Regions from separate parts of the Bacillus sp. NPDC094064 genome, predicted to be linked through region 1. Evidence: riboswitches for the same ligand, from Rfam matches in the RefSeq annotation. Region 1 holds a riboswitch; each other region holds the start of a gene.

What was found. Region 1 has a riboswitch for lysine ahead of ACQKNI_RS02075 (amino acid permease). Riboswitches for the same ligand answer to the same signal wherever they lie in the genome.
Region 2: linked by a shared signal. The riboswitch ahead of ACQKNI_RS17025 (amino acid permease) and the one ahead of ACQKNI_RS02075 (amino acid permease) in region 1 are both predicted to bind lysine.
Region 3: linked by a shared signal. The riboswitch ahead of ACQKNI_RS07455 (aspartate kinase) and the one ahead of ACQKNI_RS02075 (amino acid permease) in region 1 are both predicted to bind lysine.

The regions. Positions count from the first base shown of each region.
Region 1 is NZ_JBNNUI010000001.1:381,566-392,446, forward strand. It holds gene ACQKNI_RS02035 (antitoxin VbhA family protein) at 1-31, shown strand, start outside; gene ACQKNI_RS02040 (class I SAM-dependent methyltransferase) at 122-883, opposite strand; gene ACQKNI_RS02045 (hypothetical protein) at 1,181-1,462, shown strand; gene ACQKNI_RS02050 (hypothetical protein) at 1,655-2,638, shown strand; gene ACQKNI_RS02055 (hypothetical protein) at 2,835-3,191, opposite strand; partial or broken gene ACQKNI_RS02060 (IS1595 family transposase) at 3,316-3,429, opposite strand; gene ACQKNI_RS02065 (DNA alkylation repair protein) at 3,502-4,272, opposite strand; gene ACQKNI_RS02070 (iron-sulfur cluster biosynthesis family protein) at 4,306-4,611, opposite strand; gene ACQKNI_RS02075 (amino acid permease) at 4,726-6,192, opposite strand; lysine riboswitch at 6,306-6,498, opposite strand; gene ACQKNI_RS02080 (GNAT family N-acetyltransferase) at 6,820-7,281, shown strand; gene ACQKNI_RS02085 (sulfite exporter TauE/SafE family protein) at 7,302-8,195, opposite strand; gene ACQKNI_RS02090 (VOC family protein) at 8,404-9,201, shown strand; partial or broken gene ACQKNI_RS02095 (aminoglycoside phosphotransferase family protein) at 9,189-9,302, shown strand; gene ACQKNI_RS02100 (metallophosphoesterase family protein) at 9,316-10,059, shown strand; gene ACQKNI_RS02105 (hypothetical protein) at 10,233-10,881, shown strand, end outside.
Region 2 is NZ_JBNNUI010000007.1:82,004-92,884, reverse strand. It holds gene racE (glutamate racemase) at 1-733, opposite strand, end outside; lysine riboswitch at 933-1,114, shown strand; gene ACQKNI_RS17025 (amino acid permease) at 1,262-2,686, shown strand; gene ACQKNI_RS17020 (ABC transporter permease) at 2,747-3,946, shown strand; gene ACQKNI_RS17015 (MDR family MFS transporter) at 4,069-5,325, opposite strand; gene ACQKNI_RS17010 (SgrR family transcriptional regulator) at 5,433-7,172, shown strand; gene ACQKNI_RS17005 (MFS transporter) at 7,231-8,433, opposite strand; gene ACQKNI_RS17000 (TetR family transcriptional regulator) at 8,644-9,222, opposite strand; gene ACQKNI_RS16995 (DMT family transporter) at 9,358-9,672, opposite strand; gene ACQKNI_RS16990 (DMT family transporter) at 9,675-10,019, opposite strand; gene ACQKNI_RS16985 (MerR family transcriptional regulator) at 10,434-10,793, opposite strand.
Region 3 is NZ_JBNNUI010000002.1:553,051-563,931, reverse strand. It holds gene ACQKNI_RS07510 (MFS transporter) at 1-702, opposite strand, end outside; gene ACQKNI_RS07505 (PadR family transcriptional regulator) at 735-1,274, opposite strand; partial or broken gene ACQKNI_RS07500 (polyphosphate kinase 2 family protein) at 1,451-2,244, opposite strand; partial or broken gene ACQKNI_RS07495 (carbon starvation CstA family protein) at 2,334-2,582, opposite strand; gene ACQKNI_RS07490 (hypothetical protein) at 2,693-3,157, shown strand; gene ACQKNI_RS07485 (hypothetical protein) at 3,167-3,445, opposite strand; gene ACQKNI_RS07480 (MFS transporter) at 3,471-4,733, opposite strand; partial or broken gene ACQKNI_RS07475 (DNA mismatch repair protein MutT) at 5,101-5,265, shown strand; gene ACQKNI_RS07470 (YndJ family protein) at 5,294-6,919, opposite strand; gene ACQKNI_RS07465 (DUF4166 domain-containing protein) at 6,925-7,536, opposite strand; gene ACQKNI_RS07460 (DoxX-like family protein) at 7,540-8,448, opposite strand; lysine riboswitch at 8,640-8,826, shown strand; gene ACQKNI_RS07455 (aspartate kinase) at 9,028-10,257, shown strand; gene asnA (aspartate--ammonia ligase) at 10,460-10,881, opposite strand, start outside.

The DNA.
Region 1 (10,881 bases):
AGATGCGATTGCGAGGCGTGAACGTACTTAACAATCTAGAAGCCACCACGAACTTTTGTTACATAAACAGGAAAAAAGAGATGGAAAATCCATCTCTTTTTCATTTTCATATACTCCATGATTAGCTGCGAATCCCCTTAATGATAAAACGATGTTGCCTCACATCAAAATATCCCATTTGCAAAATGATCTCATGTATACGATATAATTCCTCATAGTAACCCTCGACAGTAAAATCAGGAATTTGCCACGGAATTGCTTTTAAGTAATAGACGATAGCGCCAATATCATAAAAGCGTTGGAAAGGAAACTCTTCTTTTTCTTCTAAAATAGTAAATCCATTTTCCTTTAGTTCATTACATGCAGTTTCAAGAGAACAATTTGCAAATTCGCTATTTAGCGGTGAGATAAACTGCTTATTAAGTTCAGCACAATCAAGACCGCCAACTTGTTGTGTAAGAAATGTTCCATTTGGAGAAAGGATTCTTTTTACTTCAGTAGCAGCATACGATTCATGTTGATTTAAGATTAAATCAAACTGTCCATCTTGAAATGGTAATGCAGTATCATCGCTCACCTCTACAACTTTAACCCCTAAAGGCTCTAATTTCTTCTGAGCAATTGGCACGTTTGGAGCGTAGCCCTCAGTTGCATAAATAGTTGGCGGGAACGGTTGTAACATAGACAAAAACTCTCCGCCGCCAGTACCCATGTCTAGCATAGAATCTGCACGCTGCATAAGCTGGAAAGCTGTGCTGCCGTACGACCACGATAAAGGCTCGCTCTTCATTCGGCCCGTTTCTGAAATGAAAGAAAAATCCCAGCCGCTAAAAAGTGTATTTGCACTTTCTAATATCGTTAAAAATAATGGATCACGTTTCATAATTTTGTCCTCCTATTTTTTAATGGATAATATGATGAGAAAAAAAGGGAGGACCTCTTATTAAAGAGAAGCGGTTTTACGTTTCGTGTTCGAATAGATTCATATAAGTTTGCTCCTTGTAAGAATGGTTATTTATATATTCGGGATAATCGAGTGGAAATCCTTTGAGGCTATAAGAGAGGACAATTGTTTAATGAAAAAATGGATTGAGTGTATCGTGTAATTTTTCATTCATATGCTACAAAAAATAATTTTATTTGCTCCATAAAATGGTAAAATTACATTGGAGGTAAAAATATGAGAAAATTCAGTTTGTTATCGGTAACCTTGATGATTTTGGGACTATTATTGTTTGGATTAAATTGGATAATAGATGGCTATTCTGAGCCTATTGTCCTTTTGGGGTATATCTCTTTTTTATTCGGCATTGTTCTAAGTTTTATCGCGATTGTTAAACGTGAAGATGGAACCTTAAAATTCATATCACTTATTTCTTTCTTCGTTGTGATGTTTTTAATTACTTGGTTTGAGTCGTTTCAGATACTACGAATTATTACGTGGTTAAAAAATATCTATTAAAGTGGGGAACCTTAAATTTAGGGGTTCCTTTTAATTTATTGGATTATCAATATTAAAATTAACAGAGCTATTAATAAAAGAAATATATATATACTGAATATAAAACCTTTTAATTCTTTGAAAACATTCTATAATTTAGTATTGTTTATATATGGAATGTTTTGTTTGTACGAAAGAGGGATAAGGGGTTATATGAAAAGAATGAAAAATGTAATGTTGCTAGTGTTGTGTTTCTTATGTTTAAGTGGTTGTAATTATGAAGATGAAGATCAGGTGAAAAAATATGTGAAAAAAAAGCACGGAATCGATGTGGTTGTAACAGATTGGGGCGCTATACATGAAGGGAATATGGGGCATACATATCATACAGTTCAAGCGAAAAATAACAAAAATATTCAATTTAGAGTAGAGGTAAATGGCATCATCTATTCAAGAATAACAGGCGATGAATACGAATACGGGAAAAAAACATATGAGGAATATAAGAAATTCAAACCAATGCTAGAAGAAATTAAAAAATTAGGTTACGTGGAATCTGAAAATGAAAATGCTCTCCAATATATATTGGATGATGATAATATAGGGAGAAAACCAACTGATAAGTTATTATTAACTTTAAAAACGAGTGACAAGATAGATTACAGTCAATTTGAATCAGCAGAATTAGATCGTTTATATGCTCTATTCCAATTCATTCAGAAGAGTAATAGAAAAATAACAGAACTTGAAATTGAGGATCATAATGGTGAATCTATAGGCTTCCCTTTTAATAATGTGCAAAAAGCTATAACGAAAGAAGAACTGCTTCTAGCAATGAAAAATACTGTAAGCAGTTATTGGACATACTTGATTCAAACTGAAACAAAAGTAGATGAAAGGTTAAATGAAATCCAAAATGATCGTTTCGTAATTAAAGATATTACTTGTCCACACCCAAAAGACGGCAATTGTCCAGAGTATAAAGTGACTTTAGTTTTCAATGACAGTGAGATTAAATATAAAGATGATTCCTATGTAATAGAGGATTTGAGAAAGGTAGTCACTATTCTTAAAGAAGAACTACATAATAAGGAATTTGACATATTTTTGACGAACAAGGATAGAACAAGTTATTCACTCTGGCTATCATCAGAAGCAATTAAGAAAAGTAATACCGTAGAAGAGTTAGTAAAATAATGGTGTAAAGAAGAAGTTTAAAGTACTTTTTACGTTTGTTATTTCTTTATTCAAAGGCGCTGTTAAATTTTAATGTTGATAATCTGTAAAAAATTTAGGAAACCCAACATATACTTAGGGGTTTCCTATTTTATTACACAGTATTAGTATAGTTCGTCCCTCATAATTGTGTAAGTGGAGAGTTGCTAAAATAGTATTATTTTCTCATTACTCTCCCGATAACTTTTTGTGTTTTTTCATCAACAAGTTTGATAATGTCGCCCAACAAAGCACTTTTTTTAGAACTTAACGTAACCATTGACACTTCTTTACCATCGAAGGAAGGGTCAATTAAACTAAATCTCTTTGTGTCTGCTGTTACTTTACTTACTTTTGCGTCTTTCCAATCACCGACAATTTCTTTTCGTTCCGAGTCAGTAAGCGAATTCCAAGCAATTTCCCGCACGTCTTTTGTTGTTTGTACTGCTTTTGTTCCTGTTTGCTTATCTGAGCTTTGGCAACCACTTAAAACGAAAGAGTGTAAGACTATTGCTGATAGAAGTAGAATTCTCATTATTTTCAAAGTAATTCTCCTTTCTGTGTATAGATTTAATAATTAGATTATCTTATCTTATATTATATTATTTTCTTTAATCAATTATTATCGAACTATTCAGATTACAAAGTTTTAATCGGAACTACACATTAAATTTTGACAATCGCAAACTGTCAAATGTGTAAGTCATTTCAAATATAAATGATGTTAATAGAAATTCTTTAATATGTTGCTTAGTGCTTTCATTACTGTGACTAACAGAGCCTATTCAAAAAGCAAAAACGCTTATACTTCATTTTTGAAGCATAAGCGTTTTTGTGTAAAATACTCAAAAAGAAAAATCCTTTGGTAAAGTACCATTTTTAATTACCGTTCTTAACCCATGTTTTATAATCCAAGGGTTAACTGGATGCTGGTTATCGCGTAATTGCTGTAACCATTGAAAAACGAGCTCTTTATTTTCTTTCGTAATATCATTAATATGATTGGCTACAGATTTTTGAACATATTTAGAAGGGTCATTCATTAATGGTTCAAGAAGTTTTAAATTGTTCTTAAAATCACCTTTCAGAGCTCCCATTTTTTTAGCCCAAGGAAGTCTTGGTCTAGTACCTTCAGAAACTAATCTTCTAATGTGGCTGTTGTCGTCATGAATCCACTTTTGTAATATGTTTAGTGTGTCTTCATGATATGTTTCAAGAAAAGGCCGAATGGCATATTCAGCAGTATTCCTTTTTGTTATTTCATACATAGCATTGAATGAGGATTCAAAATCGTTAAGCCCGTATTTTTCAACGTATTTTGCAATAGGCATATACATATATCCGTTTGTAAATGTGCCTACTTCTGTTGTATTTTCTGGTCCCAATATTTTCAGTAATATATGTATTGCTTCACTGAAATCTTTTTGTAATGTAGTGTGTAATTCATCTGCGATTACTTCAATACGTTGCTTTAATTCTAAATTTTCAACTTTACATGTTACGGAAGCTACAAAGGTTTTTTTAGAGAAATTAGGATCATGTTTACAAATAGAATCAGCCATTTTTTCTGCTAATTCTTCATTAAATAAAAATTTTAACGGAACATATTTACCCATATTTTCACCTCAGTGGTCAGTTGAAAACAAATTTTATTTTTTAATCGACAACCCATAAACCAAAGTTTCACTAGGCGTTGTAATACTAAAACCTGTCGTCTTATAATCCAGTTTCACTGTATCACCAGTATAGTCTTTCGTGAATGAATCCATTTGTACGATGAAATCAGCATCTTCATATACAATATCATCGGCATGATAAGTATCCCAAATTAAATCCACATCAACGAAAATGCTACAAGAGTTTGTCATTGTCCCTCTAATGCGAATGATCTTTTTATCTTCACGTTCTAATCTATGTATAGCTGCTTTTGCTTCATCAGTAATACGAATGTTCATAGTATCCCAACCTTTATGTATATTTCCTTTATTATTGCAAAAACAGGAGCAATAGGGAAGGGAGAAGCATTGCAATAAAAAACGAGCAAACAAATTTGTTTGCTCGTTGCACTTTTATTTTAGTTCACATTTATCAAGTGGAATCACTTTTGTTTTCTTCGTAAATTTATATCCTAACCATAGTACTAAGAAAAGTGGTAAACCGATGTAAGAAACGAATACACCGTTCCAATCGATAGATTCTCCCATAAATGCGCCATAGTTTTGTCCTAAAATGACGATGACACAAAGTGCAAATGCGAAGATTGGACCGAACGGGAACCATTTTGCTCTATATGGTAAGTCTTTTAAATCTTTTCCTTGTGCGATATATGCTTTACGGAAACGATAATGACTAATTGCAATCCCAACCCATGCGATAAAGCCAGACATTCCAGATGCGTTTAATAACCAAATGTATACAACGCCGTCACCGAATAAAGAAGCGATGAAAGCGACACTACCAACAATTGATGTTACGATTAATGCGTTAACAGGTACGCCGCGGCTATCCAATTTCCCTAAGAACTTCGGTGCTTTGCCTTGGCGAGCTAAATCCCAAAGCATACGAGTTGATGCATACATACCAGAGTTACCAGCAGATAGTACGGCAGTTAAAATAACAGCGTTCATAACAGAAGCAGCAAAGGCAACGCCCGCTTTTTCAAAAATAAGTGTAAATGGACTTACTGTAACATCACTTGCAGCAAGGCTTTCAGTTGTGTAAGGAATTAATAAACCGATAACGAGAATCGCAAGGATATAGAATAAAAGAATACGCCAAAAGATCGAACGAATTGCTTTCGGAATATTGCGTTCTGGATCAGACGTTTCACCAGCAGCTACCCCAAGTAATTCAGTACCTTGGAAGGAGAAACCAGCTGCCATAAATACACCGATAATTGCCATAATGCCGCCGTTAAATGGTGCATCTGCAACAGTGAAGTTTTTAAAGCCAACAGATTCGCCGCCCATAATGCCGAAAATCATCATAAAACCGACAATTAAAAAGATAATAATCGTAACTACTTTAATAAGTGCGAACCAATATTCAGATTCACCAAACCCTTTAACAGATAAGTAGTTTAAAAGGAAAATAATAGCTAAACAAAGGCCACTCCAAACGAGTGAAGGTGTATCTGGAAACCAAAATTTCATAATTAACGATACAGCTGCGAGTTCAGCCGCTATCGTAATTGCCCAGTTATACCAATAGTTCCATCCTAGTGCGAAACCAAGTGATGGATCAACAAATTTTGTTGCATACGTGCTGAAAGATCCAGTTACAGGCATGTATGCTGCGAGTTCTGCTAAGCTTGTCATTAAGAAATAAACCATAATACCAATTGCGGCGTATGCAACTAATGCACCACCAGGTCCAGCTGTATGGATAACACCACCGCTGGCAAGAAATAGTCCGGTACCAATTGTACCACCGAGAGAAATCATCGTAAGGTGTCTTGATTTTAAACTACGTTTTAATTCACCTTTTCCTTGTGTAGTTTGCGTTTTAGAGGTAGTTTGATTCGTTGCGCTATTCATGTTCAACACTCCTTTTCTTGTAAGATAGGAAGGAGCGGGGGGAGAAAAGTACAAAAAACCGCCAAAGGAATTTGGCGGAACGTTTCACAAATAACCACCCCATCATACCCTTCCGTTAAGATAGCACCCCACGTTTACACGGTAATTTTGTAAACGTGACAGTTCTGTTCCTTTCGGAGACAGCCCCAGCTTATAGTTCCAGAGAAGAAATATAAACTTCGGCAACTTTTCCTTTCAAACGGAGTCGGTGACATTCTCTGTGTCTCGTCCATTTTACTTTTAAAAGTCGCAACCTCTACCTCATCGGACTGATGAGGATTTATATATTGCTAAGATTTTTAATATATCGCAATTGTAATCACTTTCTGAATATATTGCAAGGGATTTTGTTAGGAAAAGTCAAAAAATATCGGTTATTGTTTAGGAAACGTTTGCAAAACTCCACCCGAACCTACTGTTATGTAACAAAAAATAAAGAAAGAAATTGTTATACAAATGTTTCGCAAAAAATGATGAAAAACCCTTTAAAATTAAAAGAAAATTCGGAAAATATAATTCGACATTCATAATGTGGTCATATTTTTTGTTATAATGAGATAAACGTTTAAAGGAAAAGGGGAAATCATTATGAAATTAGAAACGGAAAGGCTCTATATAGTACCATGTACAGAAGAGATGTTTCGTGTTGCTGAAAAACAAGGGTATAACAGTGGTCCGCATATTATAGGCCATGTAGAACATGTAAAAGAAGATGCGGCTTTATTACCTTGGGGCGCATGGTATGTCATTCGAAAAGAAGATGACATCGTACTAGGGGATATAGGTTTTAAAGGGAAACCAAGCGAGAATGGTACAGTAGAAATTGGTTACGGTTTTATTGAGAAATATTGGAATAAAGGATATGCTACAGAATCTGTAGCTGAATTAATAAAGTGGGCTTTTCAGACAGGAGAAGTAGAAACGGTTATTGCAGAGACACTTCAAGATAATTATGGTTCAATCCGTGTATTAGAAAAATTACATATGAAGAGAGTAGAAGCTACAGAAACGATGATCAATTGGAAAATAGAAAAATACCGCTCGAAATAAATCGGGCGGTATTTTTGTAATTAAGGTAGTATTTGTTTTTGATCTGTCGGGTATCCAATTGTCGAATGTTTCGAATGATTACGGACAGCAATAAAAATAGATATAATAACGACAAGACCAACTGCCACGTAAGAAAGTGAAATAATAGTTGGATCCACTTTAAATGTTGTAAGTAGTGTACGTATATTCGTAAAAATAATAAGACCACCAACTAATACGCCAAGTAAATGAGATGGAACGATGCGTACTAACCATGCTGCAATTGGAGCTGCAACAATACCGCCAAGCATTAAGGAGAATACCCAAACCCAGCTTACTTGTTCCCAGCCAAGTGAGATGAAGAAGCCGATTGTTGCAGCGAGCGAAACAGGAAATTCACTCGTATCTACAGAGCCAATCACTTTTCTAGCTTCATTTCCTCTTGCAAGTAGCACAGGTGTCGTAATTGGACCCCAGCCACCACCGCCAGTTGAATCGACGAATCCAGCGAATAAACCGAGCGGTACAAGTTGTTTGGCAGACATACGTTTTTTTGAAGCGACAATTTGTTTTTGAATAAGAAATCGTAATAAAATATAAACCCCTAAAGTGAATAAAAATATTGAAATGTACGGTTTAATCACATTGCCAGGTAAATTACTTAAAAAACATGCCCCAATAAATGCACCAATTGCTCCTGGTAACGTAAGCCTGGAAACGGTATATTTATCCACGTTTCCAAATTTAATGTGAGATGCACCAGAAGCGGCAGTTGTAACGACTTCAGCTAAGTGAACAGAAGCGGAAGCTACAGCCGGTGCGATACCAAACATTAATAATAGAGAAGTAGAGGTTACCCCATACGCCATTCCGAGTGCTCCATCAATCAATTGAGCGAAAAACCCAATAATAGCAAATACAATTAATTTCTGCATAAATATTCCCCCTGTAATAAATAAATGAAAAAGGCACTTTTCCCATATGAGAAAAGTGCCTTTGGTTTTTCCAATCAGCAATAATTAGATTTGTTTTATTATAATACACATTAATCGTATAAATCAACTAGGTTTTAAAGTTTTTTGAATTGAATGAAAGAAAAATAAAATATACAATAAAAGGATGGAGAGAAAGGGGAGAAAGACAATGTTAGCATTTGATCATCTCGTTCATGCAGTGCATGGCACACCGGAGGAAGCAGCAAAACAAATGCAGGAGCGTGGATTTCATACTGCATTAGGTGGACAACATACGACTTGGGGTACTTGGAATAGTTTATGTTATTTTGACTTATCATATATAGAGTTTTTAGCAGTCCAGCATGAAGAAAAAGCGAAAGAAGCAGAAAATCCATTAGTGCAGGAAACGGTCGTGAAATTACAAGCTGGAGAAGGAATGCTACAAATCGCAATTCGAACAGGTGCAATTGAAGAATTAGCAGTTAAGTTCAGAAAGCATGGCATACAAACGATTGGACCATTTGAAGGGAAACGTATGAGAAAAGATGGCCGTCTTTTAGAATGGAAAATGTTATTTGTAAAGCAAGAAGAGACCGGACCAAAACTACCTTTCTTTATACAGTGGAATGAAACAGATGAAGAAAGAAGAAGCGATTTACAGAAAATAGGGACGATCACTGAGCATAAAAACAAAGTACAACAAATTGAAACGATTCATTACGCGGTGAAAAACGTTCGAGAAACGGTGCGAAAATGGAAAGAAGTAATGGGGCTAACGGCAAGCCGGATCGTGAAAAATGAAGAATGGAATGCAGAGTGTCAAAGCGTATCATTTGGTGACATTCATGTACAGTTTTGTGCACCAATTGGGGAAGGATTAGTACTAGAATGCTTGAAGAATCAAGGCGAATATCCTTTTGCAGTGGAGTTTAAAGGGGAAAATAAACGAGAGCATGAAGTGTTAGGTAGTTTGTACATATATTGAAAGAGAGAGTAAATCGAATTTTAGAAGATCATAATCATTTTTCATCCTATATTCCAGAATGGTATCAATCACAACATGTAGATATAATAAACAATAAATAACGGAGGAATTCATATGGATAAAATAGCAGTAATTTCAGATATACATGGTAATATTCCAGCTTTAGAATCTGTGCTACAAGATATTAAATTAAGAGGAATCGAGCGCATTATTTGTCTTGGAGATTTAGTCGGAAAAGGCCCTCATTCAAGCGAAGTAATTGAAATTATTCGTAAAGAATGTGAAGTAGTCGTAATGGGAAACTGGGATGATTTTATAACAAAACCGACTGAATTTGAAGCGTTAAAATGGCATCAAAAACAACTATCAGAAGAACAAAATGAGTATTTAAGAAGTTTACCATTTTCAATCGAGTTTTATATGAGCGGGAAACTCATTCGTATGTTCCACGCATCACCGAGAAGTTTATACGAAAGAATTCAACCACATGCTACAAGAGAAGAGCGTATTAGTATGTTCGAAAATAGTGATTTGACGGAAAATATAGAAGGAGAAAGACAACCAGATGTCGTTTGTTACGGTGACGTTCACCAAGCATTTGTTCAAAATTTCAGAGGGAAAACGTTATGTAATGCTGGTAGTGTAGGAAATTCTCTTGAAATTACACAAGCATCCTATTTAATTTTTGAAGGAACTTGCAATGAAAAAGAAGCAACGAGTTTTTCCATCCAACTCGTACGAGTACCGTATGATATTGAATTGGCTATCAGACTAGCAGAAGAACTCGATATGCCGGAAATTGAAGAATATAAACAGGAGTTACGGACTGCTTTGTATCGAGGGTTTAAGGGGAAGTAAGCGAATAATAATATATCAACGATTTTTCAAATATATCTTTCGTAACTAAAAATATATCAACGATTTTTTCGGTATATCGACGATTCGACATAGGATATCGACTTACCGACAAATAGTGACATAAATTCTTACTCATAATTATATTATGTAAACTTATTGTAGGAGGAAATATCATGAACCGTAAAAACCACATAAAAAAAATTGTAGATCATATTTTAAAATTAAACTTAACCCATCCAATAAGAGTGGGAATAAGTGGTATTACAGCTTCAGGAAAGACAACATTTGCAAACGAACTAGCGGAAGAAGTAAAAAAGCAAGGAGTACCAGTAACACGCGCAAGTATTGACGATTTTCATAACCCGAGAGTGATTCGCTATACGCAAGGTAAAGAATCTGCTAGAGGATATTATGAAGATGCACACGATTATACAGCTTTTAAAGAAAGGTTATTAATGCCTTTAGGACCTAATGGGAATTTACAGTATGAAACGATTTCTCATAACTTAATAACGGATATCCTTGTTCATAATGAACCGCTAGTAGCCCAGAAAAATATGGTATTAATAGTAGATGGAACATTTCTATTGAAAAAAGACATTGAGCATTTATTTGATTACAAAATTTTTGTAGATACAGATTTTGAGATTGCGAGGAAACGTGGTTCGAAGCGGGAGACTGAAGCTTTTGGAAGCTTTGAAAAAGCAGAGAAGATGTTTTTAAACAGGTATCATGCGGCTTGTAAAATGTATATAGACGAGCATAATCCGATAGGGTGTGCGGATATTGTATTTCAGAATAGTGATTTAGGAAATCCAGGAG
Region 2 (10,881 bases), on a different contig from region 1:
CAGAGCCTGTTGTAAAAAACCGATGCTTCGGATTCAAATTGTCAGACAGGATTCCTTTGTGCTGTAAAATTGTACTTAACTCTATCGCTGTTTCTTCTGCAGAACTAATAATCCTTACATCCTCTCCTAGTTCCTCTTTAATATAAGACTCTAAAAGTGGATAATGCGTACATCCGAGAATTAACGTATCTATATCTTCTTTCGTTAATGGCAGTAAAGCTTGTTTCACTTGCTGCGCTACATATGCTATATCTTCTAATTGATTTTCTACAACTGTAGCTAAAGTCGGACACGCGTGACTATGCACTTCCAAATATGTATCAAGCTCGTGTAATGCTTTTTCATACATATTAGACTGGATCGTACCTACAGTTCCAATTACTCCGATTTTCCCTTTCTTTGTCACTTTAATTGCCGCTCTTGCTCCTGGATGTATAACGCCAATAACCGGAATGGACAGTGCTTCTTGCAGCGCAGTCAATGCAGCTGCTGCACCAGTATTACATGCTACAACTAGAGCTTTTAACGGAAACTGTTGGAGGAATTCAACCATTTCAAATATGAAAGATTGTACCTCCTCTACACTTCTTGGTCCATACGGACAACGCTTATTATCACCAATATAATAAATGCTCTCTTTAGGCAATTGTCTTATAATTTCACTCGCAACTGTTAATCCCCCAACTCCCGAATCTAGCACACCTATTACGGAATTTTTATGACCTGTAGACATATACTTCATCCCCTTCTCAATCTTCTAGCTCTCATAATATTTATTATATTATGAAAGTTCAATATTACATAATAATCCCTTCCCTTTTAATCACAAACTCTTCTCTATAATCTGATTATTGATATATCCATTGACGTATAAAAATTCATTTGTTACTCTTAAATACGTTAATTTAATATTTAAATCCTCATTCGTATCTCGGTGAGGTAGAGGTTGCAATCATTAAGAGTATCATTTCAGGAGATGTAGTGGCATTGATGAAGAAATGAGAAAGGAATGGTTGCCGAAGTAAGTCGTGTCCACCATGCACGCTTGCTGGGTCTGCATTTAATAAGTGCAGAACTGTCACAAACGTTTCGTTTGTGGAGAGCTATCGAGAGGTATGTCGTGGGTTTCTTATAAGATAGAAAGCATGTAACGGCAAATTACGTGCTTTTTTTGTTTTGTTTGGGACTTCTCTTCCTGACTTGGGAAGACATACATATCTCCTCGCTTGACTTGGTTATACTAACTTTGGAGGTATTTTCTATGCAACAAAAAAAATGGGGCTTTTGGGTACTAACAGCTTTCGTTGTCGGTAACATGGTTGGCGCTGGTATTTTCATGGTGCCAAGTACGTTGGCACAAACAGCAAGCCCTCTCGGTGTCACTTTAGCTTGGTTAACAACAGGGTTTGGTGTTTTAATGCTAGCTCTTGTTTTCGGTAATTTAGCAATTCGTCGTCCTGATTTAACGACAGGACCACAAAGTCATGCATATGCTTTATTCTCATCACCAAAAAAGAAAAAAATGGCTGGTTTCAGTATGGTATGGGGATATTGGGTTGCAAACTGGGCAAGTAACGTTGCCATCATTACATCATTTGCGGGATACTTATCACTTTTCTTCCCGATTATGAAAGATACACGACTACTATTTTCAATCGGCTCTTTCAATGTAGAAGTTGGAAAACTTATTACATTTACTATTTGTTCCGCCTTACTATGGGGAACTCATTTAATTTTAACAAACGGTGTAAGCGGAGCTGGAAAACTAAACTTCATAGCAACTACAACGAAAATAACTGGATTCCTTTTATTCATCGTCGTTACTTTATTTGCATTCGAAGCTTCAAAATTTGGACAATGGTACACACCGATGATCGATAAAGAAGGCGTATCACACGGCCTCCTTTCACAAGTAAATTTAGCTGCTCTTACAACGCTTTGGGCATTTATAGGGATTGAATCAGCGGTTCTTTTATCAAACCGAGCTACCTCTCCCAAAACAGTAAAACGTGCAACAGTTGCAGGATTATTAATTACAGTTGCCATTTACTTAGGAATTACAATTTTAACAATGGGTGTACTTCACGTTGATAAATTACAAGCTTCTGAACGTCCATTAGCAGATGCACTAAACGCTGCAATGGGTCATGGCGGCGGGAAACTTATGGCATTACTTGCTCTTACTTCCCTATTCGGTTCCATCTTAGGCTGGATTTTATTAAGCTCAGAAGTACCTTATCAAGCAGCAAAAGAAGGTTTCTTCCCTTCCTTCTTCGCAAAAACAAACAAAAAAGGAAGTCCAATTTACTCATTACGATTAACAAACATTATGTCGCAAGTGTTCTTATTCTCAACATTATCAGGAACCATTGCGGAAGCTTATACATTCGTTATAACCGTCTCAACACTGGCCTACCTTATTCCATATCTCGTTTCGCCAATCTTCCAGTTAAAACTAGTCGCAACTGGTGAAACGTATAAAAATGAAATGAGTTCGAGAATTATGGATGGCATAGTCGCAGTCATCGCACTTTGCTATGCACTATGGGTTATTAAAACAGGCGCATCTGATATAAAAACGTTCCTTCTCGGAATCGGATTATTCGTAATCGGTTTTGCCTTCTATCCATTAATGAATCGTGATCAGAAAAAAAATGACGAAAAGAAAAACGAGCAAGTTGCATAACGCAATTTGCTCGTTTTTTCTTTTATAAAACATATATAATAGAACAAAGAGGTGAAAAACATGTCAATCGAATCATTATGGAGCAGTCGCTTCCAACAACATATTCAAAATATCATTACATACTTTGCACGTATGATTAACGGTTTACTATATAGCTTCATCTTCGCTTCCTGTATAGGCGCTTACTATTACGCAAAGTTTCTTAAAACAGCTCCTTCTAAAGGAGTATCCTTATTGTTTATTACAATCGTCCTAACCGGGGTTATATCGAGATGCCCGATACGAACATTTATCCAAAAGCCTGATGCTGTCTATTTACTGGCACTAGAAGAGAAGTTAACTTCTTATTTCAAAAAGTCTCTTCTATATAATTACATCATTCAGCTTTTCCCATTATTATTTACGTTCCTCATTCTCGTACCACTTGCACTGCAAGCATTGCAATTAACTGTACCTTTTTTATGTACAATCTTTATCGTTTTAATGATTACGAAAGCTTGGAATATGTACATACATTGGATGTGGCGTGATAGTGATGAAAAAAGCATATGGTTTATCATTCGTATTGCTTGTAACGCACTTATCATTTACATGCTGTTTTATACAGCAAATGTAATCATATTAGGTGGATTACTTTTACTTCTCGCTTTCTTACTTCTATATACGAAAAAACAACCGACAAAACGAATACCGTGGGAGTACATAATCGAGCAAGAAGAAAAAATGGACATACGTTTTTATCAATTCGCTAGCATCTTCACCGATGTGCCGCAACTAAAAAAACAAGTAAACAGCAGAAAATGGCTTACGAATTGGATTGAACCTTTACTACATAAAAAACACGCTACTTTCTTCTATTTACATACACTATCGTTTTTACGTGGGAATGATTATTTCGGTATATATATTCGTTTAAGTATAATCGGTGCCTTCGCCTTATATTTTATACCGAACATATATGTAAAAGGTGCTATCGCTTATATCGTCCTATATATGATTTCCATGCAGCTTCGTTCTCTGTGGAAATATTTTTCAGGAAATATTATTGTAGCATTGTATCCAATTAATACTGAAGAAAGAATGAAGCAATTTCTTAGCTTAATTTTCACGTTAATAACCATTCAACTAATTGTTTTTTCAGCTGTAGTACTCGTTGCTACAGGACAATTACTACATAGTTTTATCATTATGATTGCCGGATTACTCTGGATCAAATTTATTATTGTACCAAAAACGAAGAAACGAATTTCCTCGTTTTAACGAAAAGGAGGCTGTACATAGCAGCCTCTTTTTTTCGTCGCCAAATTTAGCTGAAGTTGATCCCTTTTAAAAATCATATAAAAAGCGAGCCCCATTATCACCGATTCGCTTTCCATATAGTTTTATCCAATCTGAGAAATCTCCCCCTCATACTTCTCTTTCCCTATCGCCTTCATAAATAATACAATACTGCTCATACCCACGATAAAGTACAGAGCACTCATGCCCCAAGATGCAAGAAACGAGCCAATCATAACACCTAATGCACCGTTCATTTTGGCCACTTGAAAGACCATCCCATTAATCGCCATATAAGAACCTCGCGCCTCGTTTGGCACCATATCTGCCATAATAGATTGACGTACTGGTACATACATCATCTCGCCTACCGTTTGGAAAAGCCCTGCGACTAATAAGATCCATAAACTATTGCTCGTTCCGAGTATTGTAAATCCAATTGTATAAATGAATAAGCCTACATATAAAATTTTCAAATCATTGAAGCGTTTCAGCATTTTAATAAGAAGCGCTGAACATAACACAACTAAAATTGTATTCTCTGCAGAAATCCAGCTCAGCATGCGAATACCTGTTAAATCAAACGTGAAACCATTACCGAAGAAAAAGTGAACCGTTTCAAATTCCTTCTGCAAGCGAACGCCTAAATAATTATTAATTTGAAACTCTAACGATAATGTACATATACTCGCTGCACAAAAAATTAGAAACGCCCTGTCTTTCATCACAACCTTATAACTATCTGCCATATCTTTTAATACGTTCTTCTTCTCTACAGTTTTTCGCGCTACATACACTTCTTCCATATACACAGCCATCACATATAAAGTAATAACTGCAACAAGCATTAACACGATAAACAGTTGTAATCTATAGTTCTCAAATAGTAATCCGCCAAATATTGCTCCAATCGCAATTGATAAATTAATAGCCCAGTAATTAATGCTGTACATCACTTTTCGATTTTCAGGCGTACTCACATCAATTAACATTGCCTCTGTCGCTGGGTTCATAAGTCCAGATCCTAAACTATTCACTAACATAAATACAAATGTTAACCACGGGGAATCTACATAGTCTGAGTTTGCAATCCCCATACAAGCAATGGAAACGACTTGTATACTTTGGCCGATAATCATCACTTTTTTACGACCGAGCCGATCTCCAACATACCCACCATATAAGCCAATAATTAATGAAGCTAACACATTGATTAGCAATAAAGCACCAGCAAGCGCACTACCTAACTTGATTGAAAAATAAATCGCCATAAATGGAAAAATCATTGTGGACACAGTACGTGTTAAAAACGAAGTTATAATTCTAATTTTTATATTTCGATGCATACTCCAAAATCCCATTGTTTCCCCCTCCTTATGCTTACTTATTTTACTTTGAAAAAGAGGAAGAAAAAGGTTAGAATATTCTAAAGAGTTTCCCCTTTTATGAAAGAAGGAAGTGTATACGCATGAAGATTATGGACTATTACATTCGTTTACGATTACATGCACAAGATCAACAACATATACGAATTAGCTTACAAGAATTAGCGGATATTTTATATTGCAGTACGAAAAACGTAAAAATTGTATTAAGGAAAATGAGTGAAGAACAATTAATTCGCTGGACTCCAGGGCGAGGTCGTGGGAATAAAACAGAAATTATATTTATACATAGTTTCATAGAAGCAGTTGAATCTTATACAGATGAACTATTGGCACAAGAAAAATTAAAGGATGTCTTTCTTCTTTTAAAGGAGCCCCTGCCTCCTACACTTCATAAGAACATTGAAGGTAAACTCCATCATCATTTTGGCTATGAACCTTCAAATGATATGTACGACATTTTAAAAATTCCAATATCAAGAAAAGTAATGCCGCTGGATCCCGCTTTTGCGGCTGTTACAACAGAGAGCCATCTTACGGGTCAAATTTTTGATACATTAGTCGTTTATAACGATGTTACTGAAAAAATGGAGCCACACATTGCACATACGTGGGAATTAAGTGTAGACAGGCTTACATGGACGTTCTATTTACGAAAAGATATACATTTTCATAACGAAACAGTTTTAACTTCTAAAGATGTTCAATTTTCATTTGAAAGATTAAAGCAAGTTCACTCTCCTTTCGAATGGTTAACAGAAGAGATTGTTCAAATTGAAACACCATCACCACTGCAAATTCGATTCCATTTAGCAAAACCGAATTCATTTTTCTTACATTATGTAAGTTCCATGCAGCTCGCCATTTTACCGCATGATGCAAGTATTCAAAATCACCACTACATAGGGACTGGACCTTTCAAACTTGCTCATTACTCTGAAGATAATATCGTACTCGAAGCATTCACCCATTATTTTAAAGAGCGTGCATTATTAGACCGTATTGAATTTTGGGGTATTCCTGATCACGTGCAAGTAGATGCTGATTATGAGCTGCCAAATGAAGAGGAAGATGACAGACACGACATACAAATAGAAGAAATAGGCTGTATTTATGCTGGCTTCAACTTTACAAAACCTGGTCCGCATCACGACATTTATTTTCGTAAAGCTTGGAGAGAAATATATGATGTTGAAACGATACTTCGTAACATAGAAGGCAGACGAACAATTGCTGCTTCAAGCTTTTTCCCTGAAAGAAGCCGCCAAACTCCTAAAAGATCCTACTCTTTAGAAAAAGCGAAAGAGTATTTGAAAAAGAGCAACTATAACGGAGAGACGATACATATTTATTTCTTCGCATTTAAAGATAGTGAAAATGATGCAGAATTCCTAAAAGAACAGTGCGAAAGTTTAGGTATACAAGTAGAACTTCATCCATTTCTCGTTTCCGATTATACGAATCGTTCTATCGATCAACATGCCGATATTATTTTAATGGGAGAAGTATTTGCTACCAATCATGAAATTGCATTCTTAAATGTATTTAAAAATAAAAGCTGCTTCGTAAGCCGGTTCATGGACCCGCACTATGAAAAACAAATTAACTGTTTGCTAGATACATTTTTACTAGAAGAAAATAAAGAAAAGCGTTATGAACTCATGTATGAGATTGAAGAGTTTTTACAAGAAGAACACATCATTTTATTTAACTATCACGTTTTAAAAAGAAAAACCTATCCTTCTTCTTTGAAAAACGTAACAATTGATTCATTCGGTTGGGCGAATTTTGCGAAGTTATGGATACAACCATCTCTGCAATAACATACAAAAAAGCCCCTTACAAAAAGGGGCTTCTCGCTAATTATTTACTCTCATCTCATTACTTCGCTAAACTTTCAGCTAGCTGCTTCTCTCTCCACATAAATGTAATTCCGAGACCAACTATTAAAACAACGCCTGAGAAAGCGTATGGGTAATGAATATTTATATCAAATAATATTCCGCCCATCGCTGGTCCTGCGATATTTCCTAAACTCGTATACGTTGAGTTCATACCAGCAACGAACCCTTGCTCTTTTCCAGCTGCTTTTGATAAAAACGTCGTTAAAGCGGGACGTAGTAAATCAAATGCTAAGAAAATGAAGCAAGTAACGAGAAGTACAATCCAATAATTAAAGACTATAGTTGATACGAACGCTAACACTGCACCTACAATTAAACATATTTGAATTAAAACTTTTTCGCCAAATATGTCTACCAATTTTCCAAACATAAATACTTGCACAACTACTCCAAAGATGGAACTAATCGTAATAATCGCAGCAATGTCTTTCGGTGTGAAACCAAATTTATGATCAGAAAACAGACTAAATACAGTTTCATATGCTGATAAACCGAATGCGAGTACAAATACAATAATAAATGCGATTGCATACATTGGGTTTAATGATTTCTTTAAATCTCCAATAAAGCTCGATTCTTTCGTATTAGAAGAAATTTCTGCAATTTGTTCTTTCGTTAACGGCTCTTTCAAAATAAAGATCGAAATCACACATGCTATAAAGGCTATAATTGCTGCTACGAAGAACGGCACACGTATACCGTATTCTGCAATAAACCCGCCGATTCCAGGTCCTATAATAAAGCCGGTACTAATAGCCGCAGATAAATATCCCATCGCCTTTGGACGTTCTTTAATAGATGTAATATCCGCAACATACGCCGTAACACCAGGCATAATAAACGCAGCACTAATTCCGCCTAACACCCTCGCTGCATAGAGCATCCATACATCTTTTCCTAATCCAAACAGAAGCTCTGAAACACCAAAAATAAATAATCCAATGATGATCATTTTCTTCCTACCGTAAAGGTCAACCCATCGGCCTGTAATAGGTGAAGCAATAAGCTGAGCCATTGCAAAAACTGCAACGAGATACCCCATCGTCTTCCCTGTTAAACCCATATCATTCATAAAGGACGGCATAACCGGAATGATTAATCCAATCCCTAAAAAAGCGATAAATATATTACTCAAAAGAATGACCAATACCATCTTTTGTTCTTTTATCGGTTTATTCACTTTTAACACCTCTTCCCGCAAGTTCCTCTCAAAATAATGCCCAAGAAGTTTTTTCTTTATCCTGTTATTCGTGGGCTCATAATAAATGGAGACGGCTCTCACTTATTAAAGTTTCACTCTCTCCTTCAACACATACATAAGTATTAGATGAATGACTATCATTCAGTTTTCCTCAAAAATGAACCCACCTTTTCAGACAGGTTCATCCCACTATTTCTTTATATGTAGTGCATGTGTTAAAAAATCTAGTACTTCTGCCTTTTGTAGTTCGACTTGCTCATCATCTTTATGATCATATAAATACACTTGTTCCGCTGCTGATTCAACAAGGGCGATAAATAACTTCGCTGTTCGCTCTGCGTGAACCGAATCACGAATTTCACCAGTTTCTTTCGCCTCACTTAAAAATTCGCTTAGCCACATATAGAGAGGCTCATACACAGCTTCCCATTCTTTTATATGTTCTGTAGATGCAAGACCCGCATACATTAAAGCCTGTATTTCACGATATTCAGCTATAAAGTTAAACACCGCATCTATTACTTGCGTAACTTTACTTGAGAAAGGTGCATCGTTCTGTACTTTTTCTTTCACTGCAAGTATCATCTTTTCAACCATCACTTCTGCTATTGCAGGCATAACAGATAACTTAGAAGGAAAATATAAATAGAAAGTTCCTTGTGCAATGCCAGCCAATTTCACGATATCAGAAATCTTCGTTTTTTCAACACCCTTTTCCTGAAACACTTCAATAGCTGCATAGACAATTTTTTCTTTTTTATTCATCATCTAAACCCTTTCACACACGTATTGAATGACTGTCATTCATTTTATAAAATAACTAGCTGTACTGTCAATTATTGTGCACTTTTCATACGAAAAATCTCCCAACAAATCGTTAGGAGATACAGTGAAATTATATCTTTACGAAAGAGCCTTTAATCCCGTCACACCGCATACAATAAGAGCGACACTAATAATACGTGCCTTACTTTTCGATTCACCAAATAAGAACATATTTAATAAAACAGCACCTGCTGTTCCAATACCAATCCAAACCGCATACGCAACACTTACTTGTAAAAATAAGAAAGATGTGTACAGGAATCCGAAGGAAGTTGCAAATCCACCTATATAAATCACCCCGTTGGCTAACGTCTTATCTTTACTATACATTTTAAGTCCTATCACACCGACTACTTCACTAATTGCAGCACAAAATACGAAAAACCATCCCATCTTTAAGCAGCTCCTTCCATAGTTTCTTCTTTATTATCAGCTAACTTTAAACCAATAACGCCAGCTACAACCATCACGATAAAGAATAGTTTTCCTACACTGAAACTCCCGCCAAAAAGGAATACATCCATTAAGAAAGTGCCTACCGTACCAGCTCCGGCAAAGACAGCATATACCGTCCCTGTTGCAATATGTTCGCACGCTTTAGAAAGAAAGTGAAAATCAACAGCGATAACTCCTACAATAATGACCCAATGCCACCAAGTATCAGCTTTATTAAAACCAAACACCCAAAAAATTTCAAAGATACATGTTAATATGACATATAACCAAGCTTTGTTTTTCATACTACCACCTCTTATGACTGAATATCAGTCATTTTTATTTTGAAAAATATACTCTTTCATCACTACTATATAAAAACAACTATCAACCTCATTTACCATTTTATTTATTCAATTACTAAACTAACTACATCCTTTTACATAAAAATGACTGAATGTCATTCATATATACTGTACACAAATATTTTACAAACTGTCAACGCCAAAAGATTATTTAAAATTTTTTCATCTGATTGTATATTCCCTAATAATCTGTCAATAATGCTAGTAACATAATATTTTCTCCATTCCCCCTTGGAGAGATCCCTTAAAAAGAGCAGTTAGCTTTTGCTAATCGCTCTTTTTAATTTGTCCGTACACTACTCATAAATCAAATTCATTTTTCATTACGTAACAAGGAACGGATGATTTTTTTATCTATTTATTTTCCAAAGCAGCTTTATATGCAGTAATTTTATTTTCAAGCATCTTCTCTGTAATTACTAAGTTTTCTCTTTGAGTTTGAATAGATTTTTTATGATCTTCTAGCAATTGCAAACGAGCCCCGGCTGTATGCTCCCCTTCTATATATAATCTAGCGTATTCTCTTATTTTCGCTATCGGCATTTGTGTTTGTTTTAATTTCATTACAAACTGCAACCACTTTATATGTGACTCTTCATACATTCGATTCCCATTTGTATCGCGATTTGCAATTAATATATTTTCCTTTTCATAATAACGTAATGTATGTGTGCTCATTCCTAATAATTTAGCTACCTCACTAATTGTGTACATACTCATACTCCCTCCGCATGCGATTTACCCTCATATCTTTTACTGCCCTATCAAATTTATAAAAACATTTGACTTAGAGTATACTCTA
Region 3 (10,881 bases), on a different contig from region 1:
GCTAATTACATAACAAGACAAAGCTATATTACTTTGCCATCCCCATGTATTGCCTTTTACTAATATGAGAGTAAAAGAAAAAATTGCTGTACTACTTAATAGTAGTCCTATCCAGTCTATTTTTGAGATGATACGTTCTTCATTTTTTATTTGTAACATAATGCCACATAAAATGATTCCAAGAATACAAATTGGAACATTAACGAAGAACACCCATCTCCAACCGAAATTTTGTGTAATAATTCCGCCTATTACCGGTCCCATCGCAGCTGATAGTCCTTGCGTTACCCCTAAAATTGCAAGTGCAACATGCCTCTTAGCTAATGGCATAGCTGATACGCCGATTACCATACTAGTCGGAAATAAAATTGCCGCCCCTACACTTTGTATAAAACGAGAAAAAATGAGAAAATCACCCGTATTAGCAAAAGCACAAAGTACTGATCCACCACCAAAAATTATCAAACCAAGAATATACATCTTTGCTTTCCCAAAAATATCAGCTATCCGTCCTAACGGAATAGCAAGTACTGCAATCGTCATTGTATATACATTTAATACCCAAGACATCTTTTCTAATGAAGTATTTACACTCGATTGTATTGCCGGTAAAGCTATATTCATAATTGTCGTATCAATCATACAAAGAAAGATACCTAGACACATTAAAAAGACAATCTTAATACCCTTTGATTGCTCCATCTTTATTTACCCCTTTATTTCGAACGTGTTTTTCATTCTTCCTTTTTATTGTGTTCTTTTGTTTCTAATTGCTCTAGTTTTCTTTTCAATATCTCTACTTGTGCACTATACGATGCAATACCTACATCGAGAGAAATTTCCTCGACAAAAGTAATACCTACTCTCCACTTTTCATATTTCAATCGAAGATCCGCAATGTATGCTTCTTTCCTTTTAATTTCCTCTTCAATCCATTTTTTTATTGCCTTATCATCGCTATAATTACCGAAATACATCCTCATTAAAAAATCTGAACGTAAAACATCTTTCTCTACATCTGTTTTCATGTATTGATAAAACTCTTCACGCCCTTCATCTGTAATAAAGTACATTTTCTTATTCGGTTTCCCTTCTTGCATAATAACCTCTTTCTTTATTTTCCCCTCTTTTTCCAACTGTCGTAACGTTGGATAGATCATTCCAAAACTCCCATCAAAAAAATGAGTAAATACGTCCTCGAACACAATTTTAATATCATAACCAGACAATTCTTTTTCCATCAATAAACCTAAAACAACATCTCTTCCCTTCAAAATAAGACCCCCACATTGTATATAATCAATAATCATATTAACAATATTAATATGATTATTGATTATATACCTTATTCTGTTAATTGTAAAATGTTTCTAAATAAAAACCATCCTGTAATTTGGTTTCTCAAATTTCCAGGATGGTTCTTCGTTATATTTCATATTCAAATTTCGTACTATTTTACAATTACATCTTGATTCGTTTCAAAGCCCTCTTGCTTACCTTCTTTCATTTCATAATAATAAGAAGGCAATTCTATACCATGCTCTACGAAATAATCACTTTCAACGTTTTCACACGAGCATATAATTTATCGTTACTTTCGATAATATTCCATTTCGCATTTGGTTTATTTGTTTTTTCAAACATTTCTTCCGTCGCTTCAACATACTCGTCCCATTTTTCACGATTACGCCAATCTTCGTCTGTAATTTTCCACCTTTTTAATGGGTTTTTCTCTCTATCTTTAAACCTCTTTAATTGTTCATCTTTACTAATATGATAGAAGAATTTTCCTATTATGTAATGATCATCGATTAATAATTTTTCAAAATCATTAATCTCATCATATGCTCTCATCCATTCTTCCTGTGTAGCAAAACCTTCCACACGCTCAACTAACACACGGCCGTACCACGAGCGATCAAAAATAGTAATTTGCCCGTACTGAGGAAGTTTCCGCCAGAAACGTTGCAAGTAATGGTACCGTTTTTCATGAGGTGCAGGTGCTCCAATCGGAGTTACTTGAAAACCACGTGGATCAAGATGCTCAGTCACTCGTTTAATCGCTCCACCTTTTCCAGCTGCATCCCAGCCTTCCATAACGAGCATAACTGCAATTTTTTCCTCTTTTACAATTTGCTGAAGCGCTAATAAACGTCTCTGGTATTTTTCAAGTTTCTTATTATACTTAGATTTCGATTCTATTCTTTTCGTTACATCTACTTTAGCAAGATGTCCATTTTCCATAAAACAAATCCCCCTTGTTGTATGACAATACTATTTTAACATACATTTGGTAATTTTTTCATATTACAAAAAGCTGTTTAGAAAAATCTCTACACAGCTTTCATGAAACATATAGCAGTTAAAATAACTGTAATAACCGCACCTACAACATAAGACGTATTTAGTGAAATATTAAAACCTATTTTCGCATTTAAAATATAAATGGCTGTCATGAGCGTCATAAAGATTGCTGGAATTAAGGACACAACATATGGTTTTCTTTTTATGAATAAATACATCGTTCCAATCCATAGTGCAATTGCTGCAATCGATTGGTTAGCTCAAGAGAAATATCTCCATCTTATTCACAAAGAGAGACTATACTTTTCACAATTGAATTATGGTATATCCTCTTACAAAGAGAAGATAATAACAAATAAATCCGTTAAAGAATGGGAGCTCTCTAACAATGAAACGAAAAATATTTTCTCTCTTTGCACTAACCTGTTTAGCACTACCAATACAAGCAAGTGCATACACATTTCAATCACTACCAATTGCGTCAAAGTCTAAACAGTGGTATATCGAAATTGATAAATCTCATAACGTAAAGAAGCAAGCAGTGCAGCCAAAACAGGATGTATACGATACGTATAGTTTACTTGTAAAAAATATCGGTAATGATGTATCAAACGTAGCTGTGGAAATACTTGATAACACTCCTACCTCTAAAGCTACTTTTAATCCTACTACATTAAATAACAAAGTTTCTAAAAGTCATACAAACTTTGACTACATAGTATTCCCATTAGACTTTAACAGCCATAATTTCAAAGTCGTCATTACTTGGGAAGAAAATAATTTCTCTTACAACGGTCATCCGGTAAATGAGGATAAAAAGATGAAACAAACATTTGTATTTAATGAAGACTAAGTTCTGAACTTAGCCTTCATTTATGAAACCTGATTGGATCGCTTCTGTCACTTCTTTTGTAATTTCCAGTTCAGTTGCTTCCGTACTAATTTGCTTGTGCCAAATATGTACAGAAGGCTTTTTATTATAAAAATGCTTTATTAATAATAATCGATTATATACTATATTATTTTCTATATGAGTAGCGATATAGACCGTGAAATTTTTTGCTTCAAAAACCTTTTCTTGCAAAGTGTATTTGCTTTCTAGTTGCCTTACTACTATATCTTTCAAATTTTCTATCGTCATATACGCTGTCCCCTTTCCCCTATCATCAATCAAATCGACGAATACTCCGCACAGACAATGCCATACCTATTGTAATAATCACTAAAATTGCTAGCAATACAATCGTTATCTCGCCACCTATTACATTCGCTAGCCAACCAACAACTACGTATCCTAATGGCAATAAAGCGAAAGAACCTAACATATCAAGGCTTGCTACTCTTCCAAATGTTTCTTCTGGAACAAGTTCTTGTAAACTCGTTTCCCAAATAAGTCCAAATATCATCATACCGAATCCTTCGATTGCCATTAAGAATATTAAAGCAGGTGGCCAAGAAATGAACGGCATAATTGGTAGAGCGATACCACTAATTAAAACACCTCCATAGGCAAGTAATCCTCTTTTATGCCATCGTTCCCTCCCGCCAAATATTAGTGCGGCGATTACAGCACCAACACCAGAAGCTGCCATGCCTAGTCCATATACGTAAGCTTCAAAATGATGGTGAACATTAAACAACCATGGAATTAATACGACGATAATGCCGGCATAACAAATGTTTACGAAAGAAAACACTAAAATTGTAATCCACAGCCACGGATGACTTTTTAAAACTAAAACCCCTTCCATAAACTCTTTTTTATAATCGATCTTACTCCTTTCAATCGAGTTTACTTTCTTAAACTTAATTTCTTTTAAAAATAATAAACAGAAAAATGATAATAAATACGTTGCTGCATCTAGTCCAAACCCTATCCCAGCAGATGCAACTGATACGATTAATCCACCAAGTGCCGGTCCGATTAATCGTATGCCTTGATTACTCATTTGCGTGAGTGCATTAGCCGCATTACGAATTTCTGGTACAAACACTTTTGCTCTTACAGCTGAATACGCCGGCTGGAATATTCCTTCCATAAGTCCGTATAAAGCAACAAGGACATATAAAAGGGTAATCGTTAGCAAATCCATAAATATAAGCGATGCAAGTAATAGCATTAATATAGCGCGGATTATATCTGTAAATAACATTAATTTTACCCGGTCAATTCGATCTACAACTAACCCTGCAAACGGTAAAGCAAGAATATTAGGTAGCATGTACATTGCCATAGTCATCCCCATTACAACCGTTGAACCAGTTAATGAGTAAACAACGACTGGCAAAATAACCATCGTTATAGAACTCCCTAAAGTTGAAAGCAATTGTCCAATCCACAAAAATTTAAAATGCCGTGACACTTTAACTGGCAACAGTAATTTGCCAACATACCCTAAACCTTTCTCTCTTTGTATTTCTCCTTGCATTTCCCTCTCCTCTTTCCAAATGACTATAGAATCCATACATAATAACGGAAAATTACCAATATTACATTTTCAATTATATAAGAAACCATTATGCTATGGTAAAATTATCAAAAAAAAATATAAAGGAGAATACATCATTATGCCTCCAAATTCACATAACATCGAGCACCAACTCTATACAATGTGTATGATCTAGCGTAACAATGAAGTTTTACTTGTAAAATAAATGCTTGTTAATAGGAGGTAACGATACTGCCTCGTGTGGAATGTTATACCCCTCGTCCCTTCGGGGTTGCGAGAACACGATGAAGCACTAACTTGTGTAAATTTAATTGAATTGTATAGATTTAGTTAAGTTTATCGTATCGGTGAATTAGTATGGGTGCCAATCAATACAGCACTAAATCTTCCTATGCAAGGTTGGTTTAAAGAAAGATCCCCATTACTTTTTGAAAAAGGTACGTTTGAAATTAAACGTGTTTGGGACAAAGATTTAGATAAACAAGTCGCTATGACAATTGCCCACACGTAAAAAAGCTCGGAATCTCTCCAAGCTTTTCTTACTTTTCCTCTATTTTCTTAATCTCATAATCAATTTCTAAAAACTTAACTCCAAATATCCACATTTTATGGTGAGCTGTTAGCATTTGACCATTTCCCTCTTTAATAATAAACGTCTCTGCTAACGGTAAACGGATTGTAAAGAAACGAGTATGTAAATAAATCCCCTCATCGCCCTTACCATTTTCTCTTAGCTTACTAGTAATGATTAACTCATTATTATCATTGCGTAATTTTAAAATCCCCGTCATATTCGAATATGGTAAAGGTAATGCGATATTCATATATGTATCGTTCTTATGGGTATGCATTGAATACAAAGCTAAAAAAATAGACTTCCCTGCTTCATTTTTTCTTAGCCAAGCTCTTACGTTTTCTCTTCCGTCTTTCTCATCGATTACACCAAGGATAGAACCGTACATTGTTTCCCACTTGCCACCCATTCCTAAATGTATTTGTCCAACACGTTTACTCATTTTCTCATAACAAAATGCAAATGGGCGGAACCAACGAGTCCATTTAATATGCGATTGTAACTTATACGCTGTTGTATTTTCATAAAAACGAATAATGCTTAAAGGAATCTTCGCTGTGTCAAATGCCTCACTATGAAAGTCATTCATTTTATCAACTAAACCTTTGTATTCCTTACTATCTACTAAATTCCTACTATGTAAAAACGTCTCACCAATTGTTACACTTCCTCTTAACCGACTCATTGGTTTTCCATAGTATTTATAATTGGGAGCACTCTTTTCCATCATCCAACCAACAAATGCCGGTAGCGCTACTCCAATCCCATTTACAACACCGTGAACCCAAACCATTTGTACAATTGTAATCGTCATTACTTGTTTCAAATTCCCATATGAATATATGAGTGAGAACATAATTGTGACCATGAGCGTACTAGACGAAATGATTAAAAGAATCTTTGCGCTGATAGCATTAAATTTCGTGCGCCAAACATAAATCCCATAACCATAAATAGCACATAAATATAGGAACACTGCAAAAAATTCAAATATCCTTGAGTATGTAATTCCAATCGCAACTGTCATCGGTGAAATGACTATAATAAACATAATTGCATCATATACTTTACTTCTCTTTTCTCTCTCCCTCCCAATTAAACCCGCTGATAACGGCAATAGAAATACCGAATAATGAAAGTGTGCAGCTGTAAGTAAAACAATGTCAGAACTAAACTGCATAATCGATACGTTTGCTACTGAAGCAAAAAACCAAAAACCACCTAAAAACAAATAAATAAACGCACTATCGATAGCCGTTTCTTCTAATGGCTTCCGTCCTCTTTCTAGTAATCTATTTATACCAAATAACGCAACGATCCCCGTATATACAAACCAAATTATCGCAAAGAAATATTGATTTGTTACAAAAGCTAACATTGCACTAATTGCTGCGACCGGATATAAAAACGATACGGATTTATAAAATAATAAATACGATCCATTTCGTGTTCTTTTATCAATAATACAAAAAGACATCGGTATAAATAACAAAATAGATAATAATATAATTGCTTCAACAGGATTTACATCGGGCCACTCACATATTAGAAAAACAATATAACAAGCAAGACCAAATATTATATTTCTCATATCGTTTATTTCCTTTCCACAAACGTTCCCTTATATGAAAATAGCGAACCAATTAACGGATTTCGTACTTGAACATAAATTCGAAAACATTGTAATTCGTCATCATAACTTTCAACAATTTTTGCCTCTCCGTATAAAAGTTTCGGTAAAGAGATTTTTCTTCCAAACATATAAAGCCATTGTTTCTTTGAAGAAATATGCATTGCCCCTAACCCATCAATATGAAAATTCAATGTAGAGACGAGTAAATGTGGTTCACCAAAATAATCTACAATTTCATTTTCGTTTTCATCCAACTGCATAACCGCATTAAAATATCTTTCCTTATCATGAAAATAAAACGTGCGATTCCACTTTACAATTTCTTTTCCATCTTTATCTCGTCCAGCAGTATTATGTATTACAAAAGGCACTTTTTTTCCTCGTTCAGAGAAAAACATTCGAAACTTCGATGCAATTTTTAATATTAATTTCACAAAAAAAGAACCACCATAAATTTCATCCATCTTTCCTTCCCCAATAAAACTATTCTCTTCTGTAATCTCATAGCGTTTCTGCAATTTCGGATGAAGTTTTTTATAAGAATCCCCTAATAGTCTTTCATAAATATTAGCCATACACTATCCCTTTCTCGTCCTCTTGCAATTTTTTGCACTTGGCAAATCGAAGCTATTCATATAACCGACAATCGATACTCCAATTAGAAGCAGATTTAACGTAATTGGATTAAACGGCTCTGTAAAACTTGTGATATTCGTACATCCTGCTGCTATCGTTAAGGCTATTAACATGAAAATATGTAGTATAAATACATTTCGTTTTGGAAATGGAAGTAACCATATGACACCAAAAATAACTTCTAACAGCCCAATTATTTTAAGAATAAAAATACTATTTTCAGTTGAACCAATTATGACCGAAAGCATTTTCACTTCTTCTGGATGGGTAAAGATTATTTTCGGTACAATCCCTTGATATAGCCATACAAAAGAAAATAAAAAACAAACGAGCCAATATGTCATTGTTCTTCTAATTAGCAACTTAGGATGAAGTCCCTTTTCTAACCATAATTTTAAAGCATCAAAACTCCAAGCAGTCGCAGAGCCTAATAACGGGCGAAAAATATATGAATCTATTACATTTCCTATACGGCCAAATCTTGTATCATAATCATATTGCGTTTCAAAATGAATGTATTCATTATTCGGTGTATACTTCCAATACCCACGCCCCATTTGTATAAGCGATAATTGATTGTCTGTCCAAAATTTCAAAGACGAAATTCGTTCTCCAGTTTCTTTTCTAATCTCACCTATCGATTCCCCTTCCCCAGCTATTTCAAGTCCAAATCCGATCTTTGTTTTATACAAAAATTGCTGCGGTTCTCCCTCTTTTTTCTCTAAATACGAAATTTCAGTAAAGCGAGCATCCCACTCTGTATGTATGTCTGGTTCTTGCGTATATTCCCATAATTTCTCTATCGTTGTTTCCATTTCTATCGAAACATAAATAGGTTTTTTCCTTTGCATTCTTCCACCTCCAGTGCACTATATTTTTAATGTACATGCAATGAGTTTATTTTGCTACATTTTTCACAAACTCCCCCGTAAATAGAAAGAATTTTAAAAAAATACATAAAACACTTGATTCCCCGGAAAATTTAAATTATTATAAAACAAATGTTACCCACAACTTTATAAATCAAACACTCTCGCCTAAAACGTGAGATAGAGGTTGCAATACTTATAAGTATTCTAATGGAGACACAGAGATGTCTATGAAATTAGAAGAAAGGAAGTGTTGCCGAAATTGATAAACTTCTCTGCATTTATCAATTGGGGCTGTTTTCGAATAGAAACAGAACTGTCATATGTACAAACATGTACGTATGAAGAGCTATCTACAAAAAAGAGATATCATTTTCATGATATTCCTTTTTTGGCGGTTTTTTTATTAGCTCCGTTTTCTGTTTCCCTTTTCCTGTAACAGCACCATCCTCACTTATTTGAGATGGTGTTTTTTGTTTTTCTCTCTGGTAACTACAGGAATATTGGGATTTGCATATGTCCTAACCTATTCTTAAAAATGGACGAAAGAAGGAATTCGTAATGGAAACGATTGTACAAAAATTTGGTGGCACTTCTGTCGGAAGCGTCGAACGCATTCAACATGTAGCAAATTTAATTATTGAAGAATATGAAAGGGGACATAGCGTTGTCTCTGTCGTTTCGGCAATGGGCAAAAGCACGGATGAACTAGTAGCACTTGCTAACGCTGTTACGGAAAACCCAAGTAAACGTGAAATGGACATGCTTCTATCTACAGGAGAACAAGTGACCATTTCATTATTAACAATGGCATTACAAACAAAAGGCTATAACGCCATTTCATTAACAGGATGGCAAGCTGGTATTACGACAGAATCTGTACATGGTAGTGCACGGATTACTGACATTAATACAGATCGTATTCAGTCTTATCTTGCTGAAGGCACAATTGTTATCGTAGCTGGTTTCCAAGGTATGAGTATAGAAAGTGAAATCACAACGCTTGGACGTGGTGGCTCTGATACGACCGCTGTCGCATTAGCAGCGGCATTAAAAGCGAAAAAATGTGATATTTATACGGATGTGACAGGCGTATACACGACTGATCCACGAGTTGTAAAAACGGCTTACAAATTAGATGAAATTTCTTATGACGAAATGTTAGAGCTTGCCAACCTCGGTGCTGGCGTATTACATCCGCGTGCTGTTGAATTTGCTAAAAATCATAATGTCGTTTTAGAAGTCCGCTCAAGTATGGAACAAGAAAACGGAACAATTGTAAAAGGAGAATGTAACATGGAACAACAATCAATCGTTAAAGGTATTGCATTTGAGGATAATATTACACGTGTCACAATTAAAGGATTGGAACAAGGCTCACTTTCAACAGTTTTCTCTACATTAGCAGCAGCACACATTAATGTAGATATTATCATTCAAAGTATTACAAATGAAGGAACTGTTCATCTCTCCTTCTCCATTCACTCTAATGATTTAAGAGAAACTTTAGAAGTGTTGGAACAAAATCAAGAAACTCTTCACTATGAGTCAGTAGAACATGAAAATCATTTAGCAAAAGTATCAATTGTAGGATCTGGTATGGTATCTAACCCAGGTGTCGCTGCAAATATGTTCACTACTTTAAAAGAAGAAGATATTCATATTAAAATGGTAAGTACATCAGAAATTAAAGTATCTGTCGTTATTGACCGCCTTCATTTAGTTACAGGTGTTGAGGCGCTGCATCAATCATTTATGGCGAAAATTGAGCCTTTAGTACAAATGGTATAATTTAATATTTTTATTGCAACTTACAAAAGTCATATAAATCTATTTCCTTCCTATTTATAAATAAAAAGCTGTTTGCATAGATTTCAAGATTCTATACAAACAGCTTTTTAACATATTATTGACATCCAAAAATCATTATAAAACACTCAAATTAATCGTCATACTCTTTCCTAGGAAATACTACTGACTCTTCTCACTTCTATTAAAACAGATGAATGTTTTCTTTCTTACAAGCTGCACGTAAATCGTCAGGCCATACAGAAGATTGAACTTCACCAATATGTGCTTTACGTAGGAAATACATGCACATTCTTGATTGTCCGATACCACCACCAATTGTTAATGGTAGTACGTCTTCTAATATCCCTTTATGGAAATCATACTCACGTTTGAAGTCATCACCTGTTTTCGTTAATTGCTCATCAAGTGATTTACTATCAACACGAATTCCCATTGATGATAATTCGAATGAAGCTTGTAGTACTGGGTGCCAGAATAAAATGTCACCGTTTAATTTCCAATCGTCATAATCAGCTGCACGTCCGTCATGTTTTTCACCTGAACGAAGTACATCACCAATTCCGATAATAAAGACTGCACCGTGTTCTTTCGCAATTGCATGTT